4 regions of the Bradyrhizobium quebecense genome follow, and region 3 is predicted to be linked to each of the others. Evidence: predicted binding sites of a transcription regulator. Region 3 holds the regulator's gene; each other region holds the start of a gene.

The links. Region 3 encodes PhoB, which activates phosphate uptake and scavenging genes when phosphate is short. Its sites were predicted from a motif close to TGTCATNNANCTGTCAT; they were not measured.
Region 1: a site for PhoB is predicted at 1,331-1,347, ahead of ugpB (sn-glycerol-3-phosphate ABC transporter substrate-binding protein UgpB). Genes of this name have one in related genera too.
Region 2: a site for PhoB is predicted at 773-789, ahead of HU230_RS20175 (UDP-2,3-diacylglucosamine diphosphatase). Genes of this name have one in related genera too.
Region 4: a site for PhoB is predicted at 1,029-1,045, ahead of phnC (phosphonate ABC transporter ATP-binding protein). Genes of this name have one in related genera too.

The regions. Positions count from the first base shown of each region.
Region 1 is NZ_CP088022.1:6,780,575-6,782,772, reverse strand. It holds gene ugpB (sn-glycerol-3-phosphate ABC transporter substrate-binding protein UgpB) at 1-1,275, opposite strand, end outside; gene HU230_RS32585 (CaiB/BaiF CoA transferase family protein) at 1,539-2,198, opposite strand, start outside.
Region 2 is NZ_CP088022.1:4,144,586-4,146,783, reverse strand. It holds gene thiD (bifunctional hydroxymethylpyrimidine kinase/phosphomethylpyrimidine kinase) at 1-571, shown strand, start outside; gene HU230_RS20175 (UDP-2,3-diacylglucosamine diphosphatase) at 813-1,625, shown strand; gene HU230_RS20170 (glycosyltransferase family 4 protein) at 1,622-2,198, shown strand, end outside.
Region 3 is NZ_CP088022.1:7,789,083-7,791,280, reverse strand. It holds gene HU230_RS37250 (GcrA family cell cycle regulator) at 135-647, shown strand; gene phoB (phosphate regulon transcriptional regulator PhoB) at 796-1,506, opposite strand; gene phoU (phosphate signaling complex protein PhoU) at 1,637-2,198, opposite strand, start outside.
Region 4 is NZ_CP088022.1:619,724-621,921, forward strand. It holds gene HU230_RS03095 (alpha-D-ribose 1-methylphosphonate 5-triphosphate diphosphatase) at 1-298, opposite strand, end outside; gene HU230_RS03100 (LbetaH domain-containing protein) at 313-960, opposite strand; gene phnC (phosphonate ABC transporter ATP-binding protein) at 1,171-1,986, shown strand; gene phnD (phosphonate ABC transporter substrate-binding protein) at 2,062-2,198, shown strand, end outside.

The DNA.
Region 1 (2,198 bases), 1.0 Mb from region 3:
GCCGCGTTCGACGGCCGAGTCCAGCGCCTGCTTGGCGGTCTTCTTGCCGGCCAGCGCCTGCTCGATCTCCTCCGACCACATGTCGCGGAGCTGCACCATGTTGCCGAGGCGCAGACCGCGGGAATTCTCGGTCGGCTCCTTGTTAGTGAGTTCGAGCAGCGGGGTCTCCAGATAGGGCTGGTCCTTGTAGAAGCCCTCTTCCTTGGCCTTGGCGTAGGCTGCCTTGGTGATCGGCAGATAGCCCGAGGCCTTGTGGATCCAGATCTGGCGGTCAGTGTCCGAGAGGAAGGTCAGGAACTTGGCCACGCCCTTGTATTCCTCGGCCGACTTGCCGCCCATCACCCAGAGCGAGGCGCCGCCGATGATCGAGTTCTGCGGTGCGCCCTTGGCGTCGGGATAATAGGGCATCGGCGCGGCGGTGAAGTTGAACTTGGCCTGCGCCTTGACGTTGCCGAAGAAGGCCGACGAGGTCAGGTAGATCGGGCATTCACCCGCGGTGAAGCGGCCTTCACCGGTGTTGGTGCGGCCGGCATAGTCGTAGGTCTTGTCCTTCTGTAACTCGACCAAGTTCTCGAGATGCTTGACCTGCAGCGGGCCGTTGAATTCGAGCACGGTGTCGAAGCCGTCGAAGCCGTTGGCCTTGCTGGCGAGCGGCACGTTGTGCCAGGCCGAGAGCTGCTCGAGATTGACCCAGGTGACCCACGAGCCGGAGAAGCCGCAGGTGGTGTAGCCGGCCGCCTTCAGTTTCTTGGCGTCCTCGAACACTTGCGGCCAGGTCTTCGGAATCTCCGCGATGTTGGCCTTCTTCAGCGCGTCGAGATTGACCCACATCACGGTCGACGACGAGTTGAAGGGGAACGACAGCATCTCACCCTTCGAGGTCGAGTAGTAGCCGGTGATCGCGGGCAGATAGACGCTCGGATCGAACTTCTCGCCGGCATCGGCCATCAGCTTGTAGACCGGTTTGACGGCGCCGGTGGCGGCCATCATCGTTGCGGTGCCGACCTCGAACACCTGCATGATGTGCGGCGCGTTGCCGGCGCGGAATGCGGCGATGCCGGCGTTCATGGTGTCGGCGTAGCCGCCCTTGTAAGTCGGGATCACCTTGTAGTCGGATTGCGAGGCGTTGAAGTCGTTGGCCAGCTTGACGATGACGTCGTTGTTGGCGCCGGTCATCGCGTGCCACCACTGAATCTCCGTCACCGCGAACGCAGGCGACGCGAATACAAGCGTGGCAGCAGCTGCCGCAGCAGCGCCGAGTCGTCTGAAAACCATCAAAAGCCCCTCCGGTTGGAACACCATCTTTCGTTGGGCGCGTTATCAGCGCCGGATGACGTTCAAATGACCGTATAAACGAAAGCCATGGTACGGGGGAAGCCGAAGCGAAGGGAAGCGCTAAAAAAGGCGGAGAACGCCGCCCGCGTGCGTGCGGTGCAACGCCGGACGCGACGTTGCACCGCAGGGGCGATGTGTTGGCTTGATGTGAACGGTGCCCATCCCGCATCACGTGCGGGACGGGCTTTGCTTCGAATACGCTGTTAGCGCTTGCGCTGGGGACCGCAGACCACGCCCTTGTCGACCAGGCCGTTGATCTCGTCCTTGGAGTAGCCGAACTCGCCGAGTACTTCCGCAGCGTGCTGGCTGAACTTCGGTGGCGTGCGGCGCAGGCTCGGCTTGGTCCGTTCGAGCCGGATCGGCGAGGCGACGCCCTTGTACCAATCCTTCTCGATGACGTCGCCGCGATGGATCGTGTGCGGGTTGGTCAGCGCCTGGTCGATCTTCTGCACGGGGCCGGCCGGCAGGCCGGCGGCGAGCAGCCGGTTGCACAGCGGCTCGGCCTCGTGCTGGCTGAACACCGCGGCAAGCTCGGCCCGCAGCGCATCGCGGTTGGCGATGCGGTCCTTGTTGCGGGCAAAGCGCGGATCGGTGCCGAGCTCCGGCTTGCCGATCTCCTTGGCGAGCTTGCGGAAGGTGCCGTCATTGCCGACGCCGATGAAGATATTGTCGGTCTTGGTCGGGAAGATCGCGTAAGGCACGAGGTTGGGATGCTCGTTGCCGGTGAGCGACGGTGGCTTGCCATGCATGAAATAGTTCGCGGTGTGCGGATGCATGATCGCAAGCCCGGTCTCGTACAGCGTGGTCTCGATGAACTGGCCGAGCCCCGAGCGCTGCCGCTCCGACAGCGCCATCAGGATGCC
Region 2 (2,198 bases), 3.6 Mb from region 3:
GATCGGCATGGTGGCGCAGGCCGAGACCATCGCGGCGATTGCCGACGGGCTGAAGCGCTGGGCGCCGCGCCATGTCGTGCTCGATCCGGTGATGGTCGCAACCTCGGGCGATCGGCTGCTGGCTGCCGAGGCGGTCGATGCGCTGAAGATCATGCTGTTTCCACTGGCCTCGCTGATCACGCCGAACTTGCCGGAAGCGGCGGCGCTGCTGAACGAACCGGTCGCATCGAGCGAGGCCGACGTCGCGCGACAGGGCCGGCAATTGCTGGCGATGGGATGTCGCGCGGTGCTGGTCAAGGGCGGCCACGGGCACGGCGCCGAGAGCATCGACTATCTGATCGATGGCGCGCGCAGCATCGCGCTCGCGGCGCCGCGCATTGCGACATCGAACACGCACGGCACCGGCTGCTCGCTGTCATCGGCGATCGCCGCCGGACTGGCGAAAGGCGAAGGCATGGAGACCGCCGTGCGCAACGCCAAGGCCTGGATCACCGATGCGATCGCGCAGGCGGATCGCTTCGCCGTCGGGCACGGCCATGGACCGGTGCATCACTTCCACAAGTATTATTGAAAGCTCCGCGGCTTCATCCGGGCTACGCATTCGTTGCTCAAATGCGCGTTGTTCCGCCGCGATATGCAGGCAACACAACGCCTGTTCCGCTCAGCCGCGTCCATCCATGTCGCCAGATTGTCGCACGCCGCTGTTATCCGCACTGGAGGGGCGTGCTGCTGATTCTCGTTAACTGTTAGTGAGGCCTTGGGTCGCGGGGGTCGTCATCGCCTTGTCACAGGAATCTGTTAGGTGCACAGGCATGGGAAGTGACTCCTTGAGTGAAGAAAGCCCAGAGCGGCGCTTTCGCACTTTGTTTATCTCCGATGTTCATCTCGGAGCCCGCGGTTCGCAAGCCGACCGCCTGCTGGACTTCCTCCGCTCCCACGATGCCGACACGATCTACCTCGTTGGTGATATCGTTGACGGCTGGGCGCTGAAGTCGAACTGGTACTGGCCGCAGACCCACAATGATTTCGTGCAGAAGATGCTGCGCAAGGCGCGCAAGGGCGCCAAGGTGATCTACGTCCCGGGCAACCACGACGAGTTCCTGCGCAAATATTACGGCACGCATTTCGGCGGCATCGACGTGGTGGAGAACACCGTTCACACCGGCGCCGACGGCAAGCGCTACCTCGTGATCCACGGCGACATCTTCGATCTCGTGGTGCAGAACGCGCGCTGGCTCGCCCATCTCGGCGACAAGGCCTACGACTTCGCGATCCAGATGAATCGCTTCGTCAACTTCTTCCGCAAGATGTTCGGCGTACCGTACTGGTCGCTGTCGCAATGGGCCAAGCTGAAGGTCAAGAAGGCGGTGAACTATATCGGCGCGTTCGAGGCGACGCTGGCCGGCGAGGCGCGGCGTCACGGCTGCGACGGCGTGATCTGCGGCCACATCCATTACGCGACGATTCATGACGAGCACGGCATCCGCTACATGAATTGCGGCGACTGGGTGGAGAGCTGCACGGCGCTCGCCGAGCACGAGGACGGCCATTTCGAGATCATCACCTGGACCGACCCGGTGCGCCGGATCGCGCCAGTTCCGCGAGTGACGGCACGCGCTGCATGACGCATATCCTGGTCGCGACCGATGCGTGGCATCCCCAGGTCAACGGGGTTGTCCGCACGCTGACCATGATGGCACAGGCGGCGAAATCGCTCGGCGTCGAGGTGAGCTTCCTGACGCCGGACGAGTTCCGCACCTTCGCGATGCCGAGCTATCGCGATCTCCGGCTGGCGCTGCCGTACCAGGCCAAGGTCGCCAGCCTGATCGAGGCGGCCAAGCCCGACAGCATCCATATCGCGACCGAAGGCCCGATCGGGCTGTCGGTCCGCCGCTATTGCCGTAGGCGCGGCCTGCCGTTCACGACGAGCTTCCACACCCGCTTCCCCGAATACGTCTCGGCACGGACGCCTGTCCCGGAAGCCTGGGTGTGGCGGGCACTGCGCTGGTTCCACAGGCCGAGCCGGGCGGTGATGGCCGCGACCCCGGCGCTGGCCGCCGAACTGCGCCAGCGCGGCTTCCGCAACGTGGTGCTGTGGTCGCGCGGCGTCGACACCGCACTGTTCCACCCGCGCGATGTCGATCTCTGCCTGCCGCAGCCGGTCTATCTCAGCGTCGGCCGGGTGGCGGTGGAAAAGA
Region 3 (2,198 bases):
GTCTCGTGTAAACGTTCGGGCGCAACACCGTGCCCGGCGAGGGCTAAGGGATTCTGGCCGCAGGGATATTTGTCCAGATTGGCTCGCAGCGCCGCTCCGATGAGTGGCCGGCGCCATGCGAAAGGAAGAATGCGATGACTGTATTGACCTGGTCCGACGATCGCGTCGAGCAGCTGAAGAAGCTCTGGGAATCCGGCCTCTCGGCCAGCCAGATCGCGGCGGAACTTGGCAATGTGACGCGAAACGCCGTGATCGGCAAAGTGCATCGGCTCGGCCTCTCCGGCCGCGCCAAGGCCCCCTCCACGGCCGCGCCGCGGCAGCGCAAGGCCCGCCCCGCCCAGCACATGATGCGGGTGGCGCGCCCGGTCTCGCGCGGCAACACCGCGCTTGCGCACGCCTTCGAGGTCGAGATGGAGCCCGATCCGATCTCCTTCGACAACGTGGTGCCGATGAGCCAGCGGCTGTCGCTGCTCGAGCTCAACGAGGCCACCTGCCACTGGCCGGTCGGCGATCCCTCGAGCCCGGAATTCTTCTTCTGCGGCGGCAAGGCGCTCGCCGGCCTGCCCTATTGCGCGCATCACTCGCGCGTTGCCTACCAGCCCGCCAACGATCGCCGCCGGCCGTCGGCGAAGCCACAGATCAAGTAGCACTCGGGAAACTGCCTGGACTGCAAAAACAAATCCCCGCGAAAGCGGGGATTTTTTTGTGTGATCGTAGCGCGGAAGTATCCACCAGCGTCGTCCCGGCGAAAGCCGGGACAACGCCGTGTTGTGGCTTGAGGTTGCCGTGCAAGCCTTACGGCTGCGGCTCGGCCTTGGCAAACCGGTCGTCGAGCGCATAACCGGCGCCGCGCACGGTGCGGATCGGATCCTGCTCGCGGCCCGGATTGAGCAGCTTGCGCAGGCGGCCGATGTGCACGTCGACGGTACGCTCATCGATATAGATGTCGCGGCCCCAGACGCTGTCGAGCAGCTGCTCGCGGCTGAACACGCGGCCGGGATGCTCGAGGAAGAATTCGAGCAGCCGATACTCGGTCGGACCGAGATCGATCGGACGTCCCGAGCGCGCCACGCGGCGCTTCTCGCGATCGAGCTCGATGTCGCCGTAGGTCAGCACGGTTGCAAGCCGCTCCGGGCTCGCGCGGCGCAGCAGGCCCTTCACCCGTGCCAGCAATTCCGGCACCGAGAACGGCTTGACGATGTAGTCGTCGGCGCCGGTGGCAAGCCCGCGCACGCGCTCGCTCTCCTCGCCGCGCGCGGTCAGCATGATGATCGGAAGCTGCTTGGTCTCGGGACGCGCCCGCAGGCGGCGGCACAGCTCGATGCCGGACAGGCCCGGCAGCATCCAGTCCAGTACCACGAGGTCGGGAACGCGCTCCTTCAGGCGGGTGTCGGCATCGTCGCCGCGCCCGACCGTTTCGACATCGTAGCCTTCCGCATCGAGGTTGTAGCGCAACAGTGTCGTCAGCGCTTCCTCGTCTTCGACTACCAGAATGCGTGCGCTCATCGGTTTAAATTCTCTCTCTGTGGTGATCCGTTGCCCAGACGCAAACCGAAACGCTTACTTTCCTGACCATAATCCCCGCGGAGACGACTTGTCGTGAAGACAATCCGGCCCCGCGCCTGCGGATCATGTCCTAGGTACCCGGCACCGTGGTGGCAAAGTTGGTCATGTCGCCCTTCGGGCGCTTGTCGGTGATCTGCTGGCCCTCGATCATGTAGAACACGGTTTCGGCGATGTTGGTGGCGTGATCGCCGATCCGCTCGATGTTCTTGGCGCAGAACATCAGATGGATGCAGAACGAGATGTTGCGCGGATCCTCCATCATGTAGGTCAAGAGCTCGCGGAACAGCGAGGTGCAGATCGCATCGACCTCCTCGTCGCCCTTCCAGACGTTCATCGCCGCCGGCAGATCGTGCGCGGCATAGGCGTCGAGCACCGACTTGACCTGCGACAGCACGAGGTCGGTCATGTGCTCCAGGCCGCGGATCAGCTTCAGCGGCTGGAAATCGCTTTCCAGCGCCGCGACGCGCTTGCCCATGTTCTTGGCGAGGTCGCCGATCCGCTCGAGGTCGGTGGCCACGCGCATCGCGCTGACGATTTCACGCAGGTCGATCGCCATCGGCTGGCGGCGGGCGATCGTCAGCACCGCGCGCTCTTCGATGACGCGCTGCAGCTTGTCGATCTCGATGTCGGCG
Region 4 (2,198 bases), 1.6 Mb from region 3:
TCGTGCCATGGAAGACGGTGGTGATGCCGTTGGCGATCGCTTGCCGGTCGCTGTCGATCAGCGCCACGTCGGTCGGGAAATCGACGCCGGGGCGCGGCATCATCTGCCGCTCGAACGCATCGCCGTGCAGATCGATGATGCCGGGCAGCACCAGCAGGCCGCCGGCATTGATGTGGAGCGCGGCGCGGCCCTGTTCGGCGTCGAGCGCGCCGATGTCGCGGCCTGAGGTCCGCAGCGAGGTCTCGACCAAGGCACCGTCAACCAGCGCGCGTCCGCCCTCGATGAAAATGTCCGTCACGATACGGTGCTCCGTTATTTATTCCGTGATTGGGATACGGCCTCGGCCTCGTACTTGTCGAGAAATTCCTCGACCGCGAGCGTGCGGAAGTCGGGCAGGACACGACGAAGTGTTTCGTGATCCCAGTCCCACCACGCGAGGGCTGTGAGGCGATCCGCTGCTGTCTCGGAGAAGCGCCGCTTGACCGGACGCGCCGGATTACCGGCAACGATGGTGTAGGCGGGCACATCCTTGGTCACGATCGCGCCTGCAGCGACGACAGCGCCGGTTCCGACGTTCCGGCCCGGCAGCAGGATCGCACCGTGACCGATCCAGACATCATGGCCGATATGCACGCGATGCGCACGTCGCCAGTTGAAGAAGTCGGTGTCGTCGCTCTCGCCGGGAAAATAGGCGCTGGCGCGGTAAGTGAAATGCGCCTGCGTCGCGCGATGCATCGGGTGGTTGCCGGGATTGATGCGGGTCATCGCCGCGATCGAGCAGAACTTGCCGATCGAGGTGTAGGTGATCTGGCTGTCGTTCACGACGTAGGAATATTCATCCATGCTGACTTCAAGCAGGATGGTGCGCGCGCCGACTTCGGTATATTTGCCGAGCTTGCTCTCGCGCACCGACGCAGTCGGGTCGATCGTCGGCACAACCGAGAGTGTTTTTCCGGCCATCAGGGCCTCCGCAAATTTTGCAAATCGTTGGCTTCCGGGGAGATGCGGGCTCGTCATCGGGACGCTTGATGACAACATCATGACGTTGCGATGACGTCAAACGAACGGCAGAGGAGGGGTGTGGACGATCGCCGCACTGCAATGTCACGTCACATAACTGTCAAGCACCGGGGATAGCGATGGCCCAACGCGACGCGGTTGGAGCATTGCATGCTGGTGGTGGAAGGTTTGACGTGCCGGTTCGGCACAAAGGCCGCAGTCGATAACGCATCCTTTTCGATCGCGCCGGGCAGCTTCGTCGGCGTGATCGGCCGCTCCGGTGCCGGCAAGTCGACATTGCTGCGGATGATCAACCGTCTCGCCGATCCGACCTCCGGCCGTATCCTGTTCGAAGGCACTGACGTGACGGCGTTGCGCGGCAAGGCGCTGCGGCAGTGGCGGGCGCGCTCGGCGATGATCTTCCAGCAATTCAATCTCGTCGGCCGCCTCGACGTGCTGACCAACGTGCTGATGGGACGGCTTGCCCAGATCCCGTCCTGGCGTTCGCTGGCGCAGGTCTGGCCGGAGCAGGACAGGGTGCTTGCGCTGTCCGCTCTCGAGCAGTTCGACATCGCCCAGCTCGCGGCGCAGCGCGCCGACCAGCTCTCCGGCGGCCAGCAGCAACGGGTCGCGATTGCCCGCGCGCTGGTGCAGGAGCCCGACATCATTCTTGCCGACGAGCCGATCGCTTCGCTCGATCCGCGCAACACCAAGATCGTGATGGATGCGCTGCTGCGCATCAACAAGCATTTCGGCATCACGGTGCTCTGCAACCTGCATTCCCTCGACCTGGCGCGAACCTATTGCGATCGCCTGATCGGCATGGCGGCGGGTCGCGTGGTGTTCGACGGCGCCCCCGCGGCGCTGACCGACCATATTGCCCGCGAGCTCTATGACCTCGAGGCCAATGACGTCATGGGCGCGGCACCGCTGCCCGAGCCCGATGGCGCAACTGCTCCGGCGCTCGGCACCGCAGCCGCGGCCTGAGCGGCGCATTTTCGAAAAACAGGGCAACCGGGCATTTCGCCCGGCCAACAGGCGTAACTACCAAAGAGGGGTAACATGATCACTCGTCGCATCATTCTGGCCGGCGCCGCTGCGCTGGCATTTGCAGGATCGGCTTCGGCCGAGGACTGGAAGACCAAGTATCCGGAGATTACCTTCGCGGTGATTCCCGCCGAAAACGGGTCCGGCGTTAC